Regions from separate parts of the Rhizobium sp. R86522 genome, predicted to be linked through region 3. Evidence: predicted binding sites of a transcription regulator. Region 3 holds the regulator's gene; each other region holds the start of a gene.

Region 1 (5,790 bases), 1.7 Mb from region 3:
GGGGTAGAGCAGGCGGTCGTAGCCTTCGCCGCTTGCGTCGGAAAGATTAGGTACGAGGCTGCCGGTTCCGTTCGACAGCGAAGTCTTGAGGGCGTCGGCCCCTTCGGCTTCGTATGACTTCATCAGAAGCTCGTCAGTCGGGGCCACGAGCCACTGCGCGCCTTGCGCCACGAGCAGCACACGCCCGGTTTCAAATGGCTTCAACGCCTTGAGCTTCTCGGAGAGCGAAAGCAGGGACATGTCGACGCCCGTCACGCCGAGCAGCTTGCCGCCGGAATAGACCGGATAGGCAATAGAGCTCATCGTCGTCGGAACGTCGGTGCCTTCGGCGAGATAGGGTGCGGTGATCGCGCCTTTGCCGCTCTTGGCAGCGAGTGCGTACCATTCTGCCGGATAGTCCGCGCGGAAGGTGGAGAACTGAATGTCGCCATTACGATCTTTCGACCAATAGGGCGTAAAGTCACCGTCGTCATTGGCGGAGAGCTCAAGCTTGCCCTTGATTTCATCCTTCTGACCGTCGATGGCGCGGGGTTCCTCCGCCATCCAGCTTCCGAAGGCGAATGGGTTCTGCTCAAGGTTGGCCTTGAGGATGTTCGTGATCCCCTGGCGGTCGAGCGATTTTCCTTCGTGGCCGCGACCGATGACGCCGGACATGGTGCGCGCCGCACTTGCCAGTTCGCCGATGTCCCCGGCGATCTCGCGGGCGATGGATTTGGCCTCGGCATTGGCCTGTTCCATTGTCAGGGAATGAACCCGATCACGGGTCTGAGAAATCAGAACGAGATTGGAAAGGAAAAGCACAAGTCCGATGGCAACGCCGGTGACGACCAGAAGTTTGGCGGCGATCGAACGGGTAAAGAAGGCGAACATGGGAGCCTCGAAAACTGAGGATCAGGACGCAGGGACATTCGTTCCGCGCTGTCATGGCGCGGCCGGGCACGCTTTCGCATACCCCGATCGCGACCGATGCTATGTTCCATTGCTTAACGGGCAATAAATCAGACTTAAGCGGCCTGATTAAGTATCAAAGCGAGGCCGTCACATCGGCGGCCACGGGGATCGACGGCTGGGCGCCGGCCTTGAGGCAGGCAAGCGATCCGGCGACGGCGGCGCGGCGCAGTGCATCGCCGAAAGCAAGACCAGCATCCAGGCTCGCGGCAAGATAGCCGCAGAAGGTATCTCCTGCGCCGACGGTATCGACCGGCACGATCTTCAGGCCCTTGGTCCGGTGCAGAGTACCACCTTCGGCAGCAATCACGCCATCGGCGCCGAGGGTGACGATCAGGATCTGACCGGTCTTGCCATGCATGTCGAGGAGGATCTGCTCCCGCTCTTCGCCTGTCAGGTTGTCACGGCCGACCAGCCGTTCGAATTCGGTCTCGTTGGCGATGACGATATCCGCAAGCGCCGCCAGGTCTTCTGTCTCCGGGATGAGGGGTGCGATGTTCAGCACCGTCCGGACGCCCCGTGCTTTCGCGCTCTTCAGCGCAGCCTCGACGGAGCCTGCCGGCACCTCCTGCTGCACCATCAGGATATCGCCGTCCTGCATGCCCTCTATAGCGCTCTCGGCCTGCGCAGCGCTGACGGTGCCATTGGCGGCGGGCACGACGGCGATCATGTTCTCGCCGTCGCCCCCCACCAGGATGAGCGCGGTACCGGTCGGGCCATCGACGCGGGCAACGGCCGAAAGGATTGCGCCTGCCTTGTCGAGAAGATCAAGCGCCGGGCCTGCGAACTCGTCGCGACCGACAGCGCCGACCATGCGCACCTCGGCCCCGGCGCGCCGGGCTGCCAGCGCCTGATTTGCACCCTTGCCGCCCGCTGCCGTTGCAAATCCCGTCCCGGCGACCGTTTCACCCGGCTTTGGCAGCCTGGGCGTGGTGGCAACGAGGTCCATGTTGATGGAGCCGAAGACGGTGATCATGAGCGCGGTGCCTCCCTGAATGCTCTAGGCTGTCGCGCTCTTTTGGACCGGGTCTCAGTCCTCGTCAACAACCCTGAGCTTGAGTAGACCCGTGCGGCTCTCGACGGCGCGGCTGGGCGCATCGTCGCCATCCTCTCGTCCGCCGGGTGTCTCGAATTCCATGGCTTCGATCTTGGCGCCGCGTTTTGCCAGCTTGTCCGAGGAGGTGATGATCATCTCGACATCCTTCTGGGCCGCGAGGAAATGGCTCTGAAGCTTTCGCGTCCGGTCGTCCAGACGTCCAAGGTCCTCCATCAATCGGATGACTTCGCCCTGGATCAGGTGCGCCTGCTCACGCATGCGCTGGTCCTTCAGTACGGCCTGAATCACCTGGATGGACAGCATCAGCAGCGATGGCGACACGATCACCACCTTCTGCCGGTGCGCTTTCTGCACAACGCCTTCGAAGTTCTCGTGGATCTCAGCGAAGATCGATTCCGACGGCACGAACAGGAAGGCCATATCCTGGGTCTCGCCGGGGATCAGGTACTTCTCCGAGATGTCGCGGATATGCACCTCCATATCCCGGCGGAACTGCTGTGAGGCGGCCTTCTTCTGCTCCGGATTTTCCGTCTCCCGGATCACGTTCCAGGCTTCGAGCGGAAACTTGGCATCCACCACCAGTGGCGGCGAATTGTTTGGCATCCGGATGGTGCAGTCGGGACGCGAGCCGTTGGAGAGCGTCGTCTGGAACGCATAGGCGCCCATCGGCAGACCGTCGGCGACAATCGTCTCCATGCGCGACTGGCCGAAGGCGCCGCGCGTCTGCTTGTTGGACAGGATCGCCTGAAGGCCGACGACATCCTTGGCCAGCGACTGGATGTTGTTCTGCGCGGCATCGATTACCGCCAGTCGCTCCTGCAGCGTGCGCAGATTGTCATGCGTCGACTTGGTCTGCTCGGTGATCGTCGTGCCTAACCGATGCGTCATGCCATCAAGCCGTTGGCTGATCGACTGATTGAGCTCGGCCTGGCGGCTGCCGAACACTTCGGCCATGGTTGCAAGCCGTCCCTGCATTTCAGCCTGGGCCTTCAGCAGTTCCGCAAGCCGCGCTTCCGCAGCTTCGTCCCGCCGTGCAGTCTCTTCCCGCAATTCGGCGCGCAAACGTGCGGCCCGCATCGTCGCGATGACGATCAAGACGAGCGGCAGTAAAAACAGAAGAGCCACGAGGCCGATGAGGAACGCGGGCTGAAGGGTGACTGAGCCGATGGTCACTGCCGGAATGTCGAGAAGGGTCATGCGCGGGATGATAGCTGATTCGGACCGCGAAAACAGATCAAAGAGTGAACGGACGTCTCCCTTGCCGGGAAGTCACAGGTTGCTATAGCGAAAAAATACGCGCCTTCAGTATGTGACGATAATCAATCCTTCCCCGGAAATCTGGACGTTTTTCGTTCAGTGCGACCGCGATACGCTCGCGAAGGCAAAAATATGCTCTCCCCCGACAACTGAACATTTACCATTTTAGAATTCTCTGAATGTCGCTTATCAGCAATCGCTGATGTTTTTGTGAACCAGAAGAGTGAAGTACCGGCCATGGCGTCGCAAACCGAAAATGCAGATCTGAAGAACCGTCTTCGCTTCCTGGGATTGGACGACAAGGGCAGGGAAACTCTGCGAAGACTTGGACCGCTGATCCGCAAGAACATCGGCGGTGCACTCGAAATCTTCTACGACAAGATCCGCAAGGTTCCAGAGACCGCCGCTTTCTTTCGCAACGACGATCATATCAAGGGTGCCAAGAAGCGTCAGGAAGAACACTGGGGCATCGTCGGCACCGCAGACTATACGGACAGCTATGTCGAGGGTGTCACCAAGGTCGGCAAGGCCCATGCGCGCATTGGCCTCGAGCCACGCTGGTATATCGGTGGTTATGCGCTCGTTCTCGAGCAACTCGTGCATGCGGTCGTTCGCGAACGTTGGCCGAGCCGTTTCGGTCGGCGCAATTCCGAGCAGCTCGCTGAAGAGATCTCTGTCGTCGTTAAGGCTGCCTTGCTCGACATGGACTATTCCATCTCCGTCTATCTGGCGATCCTGGCCGAGCAGCGTCAGGCTGCGGAAGACGCCCGGCTGAAGGCGGAAGCCGAGCAGGCAACGGCGCTCGCAGCCCTGCGCGGCGCACTCGGCAAGCTGTCTGCCGGCGATCTTGAAGCCCGGCTGCCGAACGATCTGCCGGCCAATTTCGCGCAGATGGCCGAGGACTACAATGCGTCGGTCGATGCCCTGCGCGCGACGATTACGACCGTGCGCCATTCTGCCGACGAAATCTTCAAGTCGACGACTGCGATTTCCGATGCCACCGATGATCTCGCACAGCGCACCGAGCAGCAGGCGGCGGGTCTCGAGGAAAGCACTGCCGCGCTGCACGAGCTGACCCAGAATGTCACCTTGACCGCCGATGGCGCGAAGGAGGCTGCCACGGTCGTCGGTGCTGCCTTGACGGAAGCCCGCGTCTCCGAAGAGGTTGTCTCCCGCGCTGTCACCGCCATGGGGGCCATCGAGAAATCCTCCGACGAGATTTCCAAGATCATCGGCGTCATCGACGAGATTGCCTTCCAGACCAACCTTCTGGCGCTGAACGCCGGCGTGGAGGCTGCCCGTGCGGGTGAGGCCGGGCGTGGCTTCGCGGTCGTCGCGCAGGAAGTTCGTGAGCTTGCGCAGCGTTGCGCCAACGCCGCCCGCGAGATCAAGAACCTGATCTCGCAGAGCTCGACACAGGTCGAAGCTGGTGTCGGCCTCGTCAACAATGCTGGCGATGCACTCGGCAAGATCATCGTCCGCATCGGCGAGATCAACGACATCGTCGGCAAGATCGCGCTTGCCGCAGCCGACCAGTCCGGCGGCCTGCGCGAGGTCAACACGTCAGTTCAGTCGATGGATCAGATCACCCAGCGCAACGCCGCCATGGTCGAGGAAAGCTCGGCCCAGACCGCGACGCTGATGGAAGAGGCCGGGCGCCTCGTCCAGGCGCTGCAAGGTTTCAAGACGAGCGGAAGCCGCATGCAGACGTCGAACCCAGGCAGCAACTACCGCATGGCCTCTTAGTCCGGACTTTGCCCGTCACGGTCGCGCGGAAACCGCGCGACCGTTTAGAAACTGTTCAGCAAAGCGTGGCAGTTCTGACTGATACCAGCCAAACCGAAAGTCTTCATCACATCATGACCTCGAACACTCAGAACGACCTCACCGAACGTCTTGAATTCCTGGAAATCGATCAGAAGACGCGCAGCACGCTCGCCGAGCTTCGGCCTTCGATCAAGGAGGTCCTGGGCGGGGCATTGGACAAGTTTTACGCCAAGGTTTCAAAGACCGGGAAGACCGCCGCGCATTTCCGCGATGGCGCCCATATGAATGGCGCAAAGAGCGCCCAGATCGGCCATTGGGACAAGGTCGCCAGCGGCAATTTCGATGAAAACTACGTGCGCGGGGTCACGGCGGTCGGCAAGGCCCATGCCCGTATCGGGCTCGAGCCACGCTGGTATATCGGCGGCTATTCGATGCTGGTTGGCGAACTACTGGCCGGCATCCTGGTCAAGCACTGGCCTTTCCCGTTCGGCAAACAGCATGCCGCCTCGCTCGCCGACAAGATGCGCGCCGTGGTCAAGGCCGCCATGCTTGACATGGACTATTCGATTTCCGTCTACCTGGAAGAGCTGGAAAGCCGGCGCCGGGCGCTCGAGGAAGAGCGTGCCCGTTTTGAGGCCGATCAGGCGATCGCCATGGAGCATTTGCGTCGTGGCCTGGAATCGCTCGCCCAGGGTGACTTCGAAGCCCGTATGACCACGGACCTGCCTGAGAACTTCAAGGAGATGGCAGGGCATTACAAC
Region 2 (5,790 bases), 970 kb from region 3:
AGATCCCGGCATCCGGGTTCTGCTTCTTCTCCAGCTTGATCGCAGCCTTCAGAAAGTTGTCATCGACGCAATAGCGCTGTTGGTACTCGGCATAGGCATCCGATGGCTTGCCGTCCCACATGAACACGAGACCGGCACTCCCGCCGACGCTCGGGCGATAGCGATGCTCGACTTCAACGTCTGCGCCGGCCGGGAAGGTCGTCTCCCACCAGTAGATGGATTCGAGTTCCCAGACGGGCACATATTCCGGAGAAGCCTCGCCACCCGTGCCGTAATTGATGTCGGCGATCAGGCCCTTGGCCAGCCAATCCTTGATAACATCGGGTTCCAGCGTCTTCAGCGCTTCCGTCGTTTCCTTGAGGAGAGGCTGCAGCGGGATTTCCTGCTCTTCGACATCTGCGGTGAAGTCGATGCCGCGAACGAGCACACGCTGTTGCAAGTTCGGCTCGATCTCCGCGCCCTCCTGAATGACCGAGAAGTCCATGAAGTTGTCGCTCTGCTCGTCGGGCACCGCCGACATGATCTCGATCGGCCCGCCGATTTTCGGCATTGGGAAGGCAACGATGGTCGTCACCGGCTTGTTGCTGGTATTGCGATAGAGGTATTTCACCTCCACCTTTTCCGGCGAAATGTAGAGATCTTCCCGCGCCATGGTGATCTCATTGCTGCGCGTGAAGACGAGGCCGCCTGCCTCCAGCGTCGCCATGGTGTCGTTTGCCAGGACTGCGGTGGTGGCGAGGGCCTGCAGAGCGCAGGCCAAGATCAGTGTTGGCACGGTCGTCACGGTTCGAAATCCCCCAGACCCAAGAACGGAAAATGCCACCTTAGCGGTGGCATTTCGATTCTTGAACGACGCTTTCTGGGTGTTATGCGCGGGCCGGCAGAAGCGGGTAGCCGACGAGCACGGCGCGCGCTGCAAGCGTGGCAATCGCCGCCTTGACCAGGTCGCCGGGAATGAAGGCCAGCGAGCCCAGGACGACCTTGTCGAAGGGCGTGCCGGCCGCGACCGAGAGCCACGGCATGCCGCAGAGATAGACCACGCCGATGCCGCCGACGATGGAAGCAATGAAGAAGCCGGCCATTTGCTTGGCAGCCGACTGGCCTTCGCGCACGAGCTTTTCGGCGAGGAAGCCAGTGACGAAAGCACCGATGATCCAGCCGAAGATGTAACCGCCCGTCGGGCCCATAAGCACGTTGAGGCCACCGCGACCACCCGAAAGCACCGGCAGGCCGACGGCGACGAGCACGACGAGCAGGGCATAGGCGGCCGCACCGCGCTTCGCCCCGATGATGCAGCCGGCGAGCATGACGCCCATGGACTGCGCCGTGATCGGCACCGGCAGCAGCGGGATCGGCACCGGCGGAATGAAGCCGAGCACGATGATGATAGCGGTGAAGAGGGCGGCGAGCACGATGTCTCTGGTGGTCATTGAACGGGTCCCCGGTAAACTTTCTGGGGTTTTTACTGACCCCTAATCCCCCGGGCGTCAATCGCTTCGGCGATCCGATCGGCATCCTTCAACGTCGAAATGATGAGGGGCCCGAGCATGCGCGAGAGCTTCACCGGAATGCCGCGCGCCGCATGTGCCTCTTTCAGCGCTTCGTAACGCCCGACAATCTCCGGCACGAAACGCAGCACCAGCCCGAGCGCGAGACCGAGATCTGCGGCTTTGAGGAGCCCGAGCCGCTCGAGTGGTCGGGCAAGATCGGTAACGGCGGCCATGAAGTCGGCAATGCTGGTGGAAGCCGTAACGGCAGCCGCGAGGAACAGGATCGCAACGAGCCTGAGCGTGATCACGAGGACCTCTTGCGGCGACAGCAGCAAGAGATTGACCACAGCGAGGAAGGCGATCGTGAAGAGCACGGGCTTCAGCCGCCGAAATCCTTCCGACAGGCCGACACCGGTCGACAGATAGAGAGTGCCGGTGGCGATCAGGGCCAGGGTCAGGGCGAGCGGTTGATGGACAAGATAGAGCGCCAGCCCGAAAGCCATCAGCCCGACAAGCTTCGGCTTGACGGGGATGCGATGGAGAAGGCTCCGGCCCTCCACATGCAGGCTCGTCAGCATCCGGCGATCTCCCGGTAGCGGGCGATGGAGTCCTGGCCTGCGCCATCGAAGGCGAGCACGCCGTCATGGAACACCAGCACGCGACCGAAATCCGCGACGAGGTCGAGATCGTGGCTGATGACCACGGCCTGTTCGGCAAGCCCGTCGATCGCCGACTTCACCCGGGCGCGGTTCTTGAGATCAAGCTGATTGGTCGGCTCGTCGAAGATGACGACGTCAGGCCTGTTGACGCAGACCGCTGCAAGCGCCGCTAACTGCAGCTCACCGCCCGATAGCTCGTGGGGACGCCTCGCCGCGAGATCGCTGATCCCGAACCGGGCGAGGACCTCATCCACCAGTCGATCCACGTCGGGAGCGGCCAGCCCCCGCGCCTTCGGCCCCAGTGCGATATCCTCGCGAATGACCGGCAAAATGATCTGATGGCCCGGGTTCTGGAAGATGAATCCCGTCTTCGCCCGCGCCGCCTTTTCGTCGGTAACGGTATCGAGCCCGTCCAGCATCACCGTGCCCGATGTCGGCTTGGCGAGGCCCGCAATAAGCCGCGCGAAACTCGTCTTGCCCGAACCATTAAGCCCGATCACGCCGATGCGCGGCTCGACGAGCGACAGCGACAGCGGCAAGAGAGCCACGCGGTCGCCGAAGCGCAATTCGGCCTGATCGAAACGGATATGCAAGGCGGAGATTCTCCGAGGGCAGTCCGTGATCCTATAGACCGACAGAGATCATGGTGCCAGAGACCAGTACGTCTTGGAACATGCCGACCGTGACGCGGCCTGACGCGGCAGCTCTCCACTACCACAAGTTTTCGCCCATTGAACAAACCGCGAACATGTCCTAGCCTCTCAGCCATGACGATTCCCGTCCCCAACACGCTCGCGCGAAAGATCTTCCTGGAACGGCAGGGACTGTCCCGCTCGCCGACAAAGGCGCTCGGGCGTCAGGGGCTTTACGACCTGATCCACGATCTCGGCTTCGTTCAGGTTGATAGCATCCAGTGGGTCGAGCGCGCCCATCACCAGATCCTGTTCTCCCGCAACCAGACCTATCGGACCAAAGATCTGCAGCATCTTCTCGAAAAGGATCGCTCGCTTTTCGAGCACTGGACGCATGACGCCTCCGTTATTCCCTCGGCCTTCTTCCCCTATTGGAAGCACCGCTTCGTCCGACGTGAAGAGCGCATCCGGCAGAACTGGGCGAAGTGGCGAGGGGAGGGCTTCGATCAGGCCTTCGAGGAGACCTATGCCCGCATCCGTGACCACGGTCCGGTCATGGCCCGCGATGTGAAGGCCGAGGACCACAAGTCCGGTGGCTGGTGGAACTGGCATCCCTCGAAGACGGCGCTGGAATTTCTGTGGCATACCGGCAAACTGTCGATTGCGCGCCGCGAGGGTTTCCAGAAGGTCTATGACCTCTCCGAACGCGTGATCCCAACCGAACATCACACCGCCGAAGTCGATCACGAAACTTTCGTCGACTGGGCCTGCCGGGCAGCACTCATCCGCCTCGGCTTCGCCACCTCAGGCGAGATCGCCGCCTTTTTCGATATCGTCACTCCCGACGAGGCCAAGGCCTGGATCGTTGCCCATCGTGACGAACTTCAAGAACTGCAACTGGTAACAGTCGATGGGAAACCACGCGCCTCCTTTGCCTTCGCTGACCGGGTTGCATCGCTCCTCGACGCCCCCGAGCCGCCGGCCCGCATCCGCGTGCTCTCGCCCTTCGATCCCCTGATCCGTGACCGGAACCGCACCGAACGCCTCTTCGGCTTCTTCTACCGCATCGAAGTCTTCGTGCCAGAGCCGAAGCGCCAATACGGTTACTATGTCTTTCCGCTCTTGGAGGGCGACCGCCTGATCGGTCGCATCGACATGAAGGCGGAACGCAGGGAAGGTCTTCTCGATGTCCGCCGCCTCTGGCTGGAGCCAGGCGTGAAACCGACGGCCGGTCGCCTCGATAAGCTGGAAGCCGAACTCCAGCGTATCGCCCGCTTTGCCGGCATGGAAACCGTGCGCCTGCAGCCCGGCTGGCTCGGCTGATCAAGACACAATCAACAGGAAAACCAGACGTGACCGACAACAGCGCCTACCGCATCGAACCCCGTGTGCCCGCCGTCGACGACTACATGCGTCTTCGCCTTGAATCCGGCCTCACGCCGTTTGCCCGCGAAGCTGCGGAAAAAGGCCTGCCGAACTCGATCTTTGGCGTCAGCCTGATGCTGGGAGACCAGACCGTTGGCATGGGCCGCATCATCGGCGATGGCGGCTGCTTCTTCCAGGTGACCGACATCGCCATCCTGCCCGCGCATCAGGGCAGGGGGCTCGCGAAATGGATCATGGCGGCGCTCTCCGACTTCATCGCCACGCTGCCGAATACGGCTTATGTCAGCCTGATCGCCGACGTGCCGGCAAACCGCCTCTACAGCCAGTTCGGCTTCGACGAGACTGCGCCGCGTTCGGTCGGCATGGCGCGGCGGGTGATCTGAGGCCGGACAAGCCGCCGCCGGCGTTCCACAATGTCCACTTTGTTGGCCCCAGTGTTGCCGTCCACTTGAAAAAACCTTCAAATGACGCATATTTAGCATGTCACTTGAAGGATGCCGATTATGCTCCATGCCGTCGAACGCAACGCCGTCTCGGATGCCGCTCCGCCTAAGGGCTTCTCGATCGAAGCCGATCGGAAGCGTCTTTCGGCAACTGCGCTCAAAGCCTTTCGCCGTCTGGTCATTCAGTGGGACCTGACGAGCCAGCAGGCGGCGGCCTTGCTCGGGGTCTCGCTCAGCACCTGGGAACGGTTGAAGCCTGAGAGCGTCACGAAAACCCTGAGCCAGGATCAGATGACCCGGATCTCGGCGCTGACCGGCATCTACAAGGCGCTGCATCTGCTCTTCGTCGATGCCATGGCTGATCGCTGGCCGATGCTGGAAAATACCGGGCCGCTCTTTGATCGCCGCACGCCGGTCGCTGCCATGATCGAGGGCGGGATCCCGCATATGCTGGAGGTCCGCCGCTATCTCGACGCCGTGCGCGGGGGCCTCTGACTTGGAGGTCGACGGCGTTCCGGTGAGCATTGTCGCCTATCCAAGGACCGTGCGTCTCGTCTCCACCGCACGCTTGCGCCAAGCCGTGCTCGCGCCACTCGCCGATACGGCCGATGAACTCGCCGAACTCGCCGAGATCGAGGCGGCCACGTCGACCCGCATCCAGGCCCAGTCAACAGGTATTTCCGGGCTGGCTGCCAACGAGCTGGTCTATGACGTGCCACATGCGCATTTCATCAATGCTAGCTTCGCCTATGCCAAGCCGCGCGAACCCAATCGCTTCAACGGTGAGACCCGGGGTGCCTGGTATGCGGCGCTCGGCGTAGGCACCTGCCTCGCCGAAATCGCCTTTCACATGACGGAATTCCTGTCACGAACGGGCGTCTATGAAGCGGTGGCCGATTATGCGGAAATGCTCTGCAGCACGTCGGGAGAATTCCTCGACCTGAGGACGCTGCCCGATCATCCGGCGCTCTCGCCGGATAAGGCGCTCGGCTACCCGGAGGGCAACCGACTGGCACTCGAAGCCAGACGGTCCGGGCTGAACGGCATCGTCTACCCGTCAGTCCGCCACGATAGCGGAACCTGCTTTGCCATATTGCGTCCCGCTGCCGTCCAGTCGGTGCGCCAGGGGGACGTCTGGCGGCTGAGCTGGAAAGGCAGGCCAGAGCCGGTAATCGAGGGG
Region 3 (5,790 bases):
TTCGACCGCCTTTTCGACGCCCTTGCCGAGATAGCGCGAACCACCGTCACGCAGCTCGACGGCTTCATGCGCGCCGGTCGATGCGCCCGAGGGAACCGCAGCGCGGCCCATGCTGCCATCTTCGAGATAGACGTCGACCTCGACGGTCGGGTTGCCACGGCTGTCGAGGATCTCGCGGCCGATGATGTCGGTGATGGCGGTCATGTTCGCTCCCTGTAGACGGAAATTGGACAAGGCTCGGTAGGCCGATCGCAAGCCAGAAGCCAGCGGACCCGCCCGTTGAGTCATCCTCTCTTATCCGATGATCGGGAAAATACAATGACGGATCAGAGCCGAAACGAACGAAATCTAATCGATTTAAACGGCGATGACCTCCGGCGCTTCCGGTTCAACCGATTGAAGCGCCGCGATAGGACGATCAGGATGCCTTGGCGATGTCGTCGAAGGCGATGAGTTTTTCGAGCAGACGACGCATGTCCGTGATCTTGACCATGTTCGGGCCATCTGACGGTGCGTTGTCCGGATCCTGATGAGTCTCGATGAAGAGACCACCGACACCGACGGCAACAGCTGCACGAGCCAGCGTTTCGACGAATTCCCGCTGGCCACCAGAGGACCCACCCTGCCCGCCCGGCTGCTGGACCGAATGGGTGGCGTCGAACACGACAGGTGCGCCCATGGCCGCCATGATCGGCAGCGAGCGCATGTCGGAGACCAGCGTGTTGTAGCCGAAGGAGGCACCACGCTCGCAGAGCAGGACGTTCGGATTGCCGGAACCGGTGATCTTGTTCAGGACATTCTTCATGTCCCAGGGCGCCAGGAACTGGCCCTTCTTGACGTTGATCGCCCGACCGGTCTTCGCCGCAGCCACCAGCAGGTCTGTCTGGCGGCAGAGGAAGGCCGGGATCTGCAGGATATCAACGGTCGGGGCAACGGCGGTGCATTGCTCTTCCGTGTGGATGTCGGTGAGAACCGGAACGCCGAATTCCTTCTTGATGTCGGCGAAGACTTCCATTGCCGTTTCCAGGCCAATGCCGCGCTCAGCAGACAGCGAGGTGCGGTTCGCCTTGTCGAAGGATGACTTGTAGACAAGGCCGAGTCCGAGTTCGCGGCAGAGCTCGACGAGCTGGCCGGCGATCATGAAGGCATGGTCGCGGCTTTCCATCTGGCAGGGACCAGCGATCAAGGCAAAACGGCCCTTCTGGGAGAAGACGGCCTTGGCCGCGCCTTCGCCAACGACGACTTCCGAATTGGGGGACACGCTCATTTCAACTCCTCGAAGGCAAAGGTAACACCCTGCCCCTTCTCCGGCGCGACGACGAGGCGTGCGCCCGTTTTTTGATAGGTGACGCCCTTAGCAGCGAGGCAGGCTTCTGTCACGCCGAGATCATCAACCGCGAAAACCACGGCTGCCCCGACGAGCCCCCGTTCCGAGACCGCCACGTCCTGTCCGAAGTGAAGCCGGAAACCCTCCGGTGTCAGGACATCGACGGACGTATGGGCGGCCTGGATGGAGAGGCCGAAGGAATGGGCCGTGACATCGCGCTGGTCGAGGACCATTTCCAGCAGATATTGGAAGTCGCTCGGGTTCTCTTCGACCAGCACCACGCTTCGAATCCCTGCTGCGCCATTGGCATGTACGAGCAGGGCCCCCCGATCGGTCGGGAGAGGATTGATGCGCTGACAGGCGAAGGCGAAGAAATCAGGCGCGCGCAGGTCTGCGGCAAAGGCGAGGCGGAACGAACCCTCCGCGGTCCGCCCATCCGGAAAACGAAACTGGCGTGCGAAATCAAGCACAGGGCCGGCACTCATGCCGTCTTGGCGATACTGCGAATCGTCAGCCAACGCGTCCTGCGTCTTCACGACAATGCCGGAGAGGCCCTCGCCTCGTCGAAAGCGAAAGGCCTGATCGCGAGCGACAAAGACATTGCCCATGCGCGCCGCTTCCAGACAGTCCTCTCGGCTGCCGACCGCCAGCGGTTCCAGATAGGTGTCGTCAGCGAAGAACACACAGGCATTCTCTGTGCCGAACGGGTGGCGGGCATCCGCCGCAACGGTAAAGCCGAGACGCCCGAGCCTGTCGCGGGCGGTTTCGAGCTCGAAGACCGGCAGGACGAGATGATCGATGGCGCGGGCTGAGGAAATGGGATTGGACATGTTTGCTCTCGATTAATTCTTCAGTCTTGAGAATTGTGCGCCTGGCTTGAAAGGGTCTCGATCGCCTGGCGCAGCGCATTAATCTCCTGGCGCGCCTCGCGCAGCTCTTTCACCACCTCCTCGTCGATCTTGTGGTGCAAGGCCAATACCTCGATCTCTGCCTTGAGATTGATCTCGTAGTCTTTCGCCGCCATGAAGCGATCCCGCTCGGTCTGGCGGTTCTGGCTCATCATGATGATCGGTGCCTGGATGGCGGCGAGCATCGACAAGAGCAGGTTCAGGAAGATGAACGGATAAGGATCGAGCGCACCTGTTGCCAGAATCACCGTGTTGAGGATGACCCAGGCGACCAAAAACAGCATGAAGCCGATGATGAAACCCCAGGAACCACCGACCCGTGCGATGCCATCAGCGACCCGCTGGCCGAACGTGGCATGAGCCAGAAAGTCCTCGCCGGCATTGGTCGACACCGTGCGTCGCTCGCGCGCCCGCTTCAGCACCTTCTGCTCTGCTGACGAAAGATCGGATGACGACTTTCCCAGAACGAGCTTCTCGATATCCTTCAGCATTTACAGCATCCTTGAGGGCGGTTTGCCTGATGTGTGGGGGGCGGATCTGCACTCTCCTCTGCAACACGCCAAAATCCGACAGTTTCAAGACCTTTGTCCGCGGCTATCGCATTTTATCACTGGCTCTTCACAAAAATTTATCCCCTTGCGGAACACAACTGGAACATATAGTGTCTGTTCTGTATTTGTTTCACCTCGGGGGCACCGCATATGCTGACGCGCAAGCAACAGGAACTGCTTCTCTTCATCCATGAACGGATGAAGGAATCGGGTGTCCCGCCGTCCTTCGACGAGATGAAGGATGCGCTGGACCTCGCATCGAAATCCGGGATCCATCGCCTGATCACTGCGCTCGAGGAACGCGGCTTCATCCGACGCTTGCCGAACCGGGCTCGTGCACTGGAGGTCATCAAGCTTCCGGAAGCCTATTCGCCAAGCATCCAGCCGCGCCGCGGCTTTGCGCCGAGCGTGATCGAGGGCAGTCTCGGCAAGACGCCGCCGGCGCCAGCACTGACAAAGCCGCCCGTCGAAGACAACGGCTCGTCCGTCTCGGTTCCGGTCATGGGCCGAATCGCAGCCGGTGTGCCGATTTCAGCCATTCAGAACAACACTCACGACATCACGGTACCGGCGGAGATGATCGGCGCGGGCGATCACTACGCGCTTGAGGTCAAGGGCGATTCGATGATTGAGGCCGGTATTCTTGACGGCGATACGGTTATCATCCGCAATGCCTCGAACGCCAATCCCGGTGACATCATCGTGGCGCTCGTCGACGACGAGGAGGCGACACTCAAACGCTTCCGCCGCCGCGGCGCATCGATTGCGCTGGAGGCCGCCAATCCGGCTTACGAAACCCGTATCTTCCCGCCGGATCGCGTCAAGATCCAGGGCAAGCTGGTGGGCCTCATTCGCCGCTATCACTGATCGGGCTTCGGCCTCGGTCGGACGTTCCTAGTCGGACCCGCAAATTCATGCGTGTTATCGGAAAGGCCGCTGCGCCAGTCGTAAAGTCGGTGCGCAGTCCAAGGTCTTGAGGGTCCGTCGAGCGCTGACCTGACCGTCATGGCTTGTGAGGTGGCGGCTAGGCCCGCGACCTCGAGGGAGCCGGTTGCGCGCTGGCTCGCCTCGGAAATCAGGAGCGCGCCAGAGCGGCAGGTTTTGACGCGCGTGCGCGCCGACAGAACCACGATATCAGCGCGGTCGCAGGCTGCGCCGATGAGGTCCGGGCGTTCCAGCGTCAGCAGCGTGTTGCCGTTCTCCAGTCTGATGGCACAGGCCTGCTTTACGCAGGTGAACTGTTCTCTCCCGGCGGCCTTGAGTAGGCTATAAAATACAGCCTCTGCGAGTTTGCGCTGCTCCTCCGACAGGGTTTGGCCATTACGCCATTCTGGCGCTGGCGGCAGGGGGGCGGTCTCGAGCATCACCGGGCGCCTTGGTTCATCGATGCCGAGCACGGGTCGCCATTGATCGAAGATGAAGGCAGGCGGGCGGGCTCGGTTGATTGCAATGATGGACGTGTCGTCATTTGCGACCCGAATCGCGACCAACCGAGCGTCCTCGCTGATCATCAGTTCGCCACCCGGGGGTCGTGGAGCAAGGAAGGCAGCAGCGAGCGTTGCGACGATGAGAGCCGTGCCGACATGCCTGATCGGGGTTCTGAGTAGCATCAGCAAGAGCATGCCGGCGATTGCGCCGGGCATGAACCATGCCGGCAGACGCGGGAAGACGTAGCCGCCGCCCCAGCCGGAGACGGTGTGAGCGACAATGAGCACCATTTCCAGGCCCTGTCCCATGATCCAGAAGAACGGCGCGTCGAGGCCAAATGGCATGAGCAGCATGGCAATGAAGCCGGACGGCATCACGACCAGCGAGATCAGCGGCATGGCGGCGAGGTTTGCCTCCAGTCCATGGGTCGACAGCCGGTGGAAATGGCTGATGGCAAAGATGGCGGTCGAGACCCCGCCGATGAAGGAGGTCGCCAGCGTCCCACCGACGAACATGGCAAACCCCGCCACAATCCGCATGGCAAGCGAGCGGGCTTTGGGCAGGATCGCGCGCGGTCGCGCCCGCCACCCGGCATAACCGGCAATCAGGGCTGCAGTCGCCGCGAAAGACATCTGGAAGCTCGGCCCCATGACGGTCGAGGGCTGGACCGCGAGGATCGCGGTGGCCGCAAGCGCGAGATTGTGGAGGCTGACAGCCGGGCGGTCGAAGAGGACGGCGCCGAGCATGACCGCCGTCATCAGATAGGCCCGCAGCGCCGAGACCTGGTAGCCGGAAATGAGCACATAGCCGGTCGTCGCCAGAAGCGCGCCGGCGGCCGCGATCTTCTTTACCGGAAAGCGATGCGCAAAAGTCGGCATTAGGCTCAGAAGCCCTCGCAATCCGACAAAGAAGATGCCGGCGGCAAGCGCCATGTTGAGGCCCGAGATCGCAGTGATGTGAGCGAGGCCCGAGACGCGCAGCGCCTCCGTCGCCTCTTCCGACATCGATCGGCGTTCGCCGGTAATGATCGCAGCTGCGAAGGCGCCGGGATCTCCGGGCAGGATGCTGCGAATGCGGTTTGAGATGCGATCCCGGAGCGAGAACAGGGCCGCGTCGAAGCGCGCCCACAGACCCTTTTCCTCCCATGAAGCGGAGGTTTTGGCCTGGGGCGGACCGAGGAAGAAGCCGACAGCGCCGATGCCGGCGAAGTAGCTTTGGAAGCTAAAGTCGTTCAATCCCGGCAAAGCCGGACCTGACGGTGGTGACAGACGGGCGCGGCCGCTCAATTGCTCGCCGATGGCAGCTGGCACATGCTTGCTTCGGGCAAGGAGGGACACGCGTCCCGGCGACCGGCGAATGCTCGGCTCTGCGGTCTGGATCACGCGTAACACGTAACGCCATTCACCGCCCGCCCCCTGCTCCCGTCGCTCGACGACCCCGGTGACCGTGGTGACGAGCGGCTGATCGAGGATCACGGTGGACGCTCGCCGTGTCTCCCATTCGGCCATCAGCATGCCGAGAAGGATCAGGCACATACTCCACAGGACCACATGCGCCACGGTGTCGCGCATCGCCC

The links. The regulator LexA, encoded in region 3, represses DNA repair genes until DNA is damaged. The targets are predictions, from matches to a motif close to TGTTCNNNNTGTGTTCNG.
Positions count from the first base shown of each region.
Region 1: the regulator LexA is predicted to act here: its motif matches at 3,236-3,253, upstream of SJY08_RS16400 (DNA recombination protein RmuC).
Region 2: the regulator LexA is predicted to act here: its motif matches at 2,881-2,898, upstream of SJY08_RS12915 (energy-coupling factor ABC transporter ATP-binding protein).

Region 1 is NZ_JAXHBX010000001.1:3,389,277-3,395,066, reverse strand. It holds gene SJY08_RS16410 (methyl-accepting chemotaxis protein) at 1-870, opposite strand, end outside; gene SJY08_RS16405 (ribokinase) at 1,025-1,924, opposite strand; gene SJY08_RS16400 (DNA recombination protein RmuC) at 1,979-3,202, opposite strand; gene SJY08_RS16395 (globin-coupled sensor protein) at 3,500-5,008, shown strand; gene SJY08_RS16390 (globin-coupled sensor protein) at 5,122-5,790, shown strand, end outside.
Region 2 is NZ_JAXHBX010000001.1:2,634,491-2,640,280, reverse strand. It holds gene SJY08_RS12930 (DUF4424 domain-containing protein) at 1-784, opposite strand, end outside; gene SJY08_RS12925 (biotin transporter BioY) at 867-1,430, opposite strand; gene SJY08_RS12920 (energy-coupling factor transporter transmembrane component T family protein) at 1,463-2,068, opposite strand; gene SJY08_RS12915 (energy-coupling factor ABC transporter ATP-binding protein) at 2,062-2,742, opposite strand; gene SJY08_RS12910 (winged helix-turn-helix domain-containing protein) at 2,917-4,104, shown strand; gene SJY08_RS12905 (GNAT family N-acetyltransferase) at 4,191-4,550, shown strand; gene SJY08_RS12900 (antitoxin Xre-like helix-turn-helix domain-containing protein) at 4,671-5,105, shown strand; gene SJY08_RS12895 (RES family NAD+ phosphorylase) at 5,107-5,790, shown strand, end outside.
Region 3 is NZ_JAXHBX010000001.1:1,662,858-1,668,647, forward strand. It holds gene eno (phosphopyruvate hydratase) at 1-204, opposite strand, end outside; gene kdsA (3-deoxy-8-phosphooctulonate synthase) at 419-1,267, opposite strand; gene SJY08_RS07890 (VOC family protein) at 1,264-2,157, opposite strand; gene SJY08_RS07895 (DUF1003 domain-containing protein) at 2,178-2,726, opposite strand; gene lexA (transcriptional repressor LexA) at 2,937-3,653, shown strand; gene SJY08_RS07905 (ComEC/Rec2 family competence protein) at 3,647-5,790, opposite strand, start outside.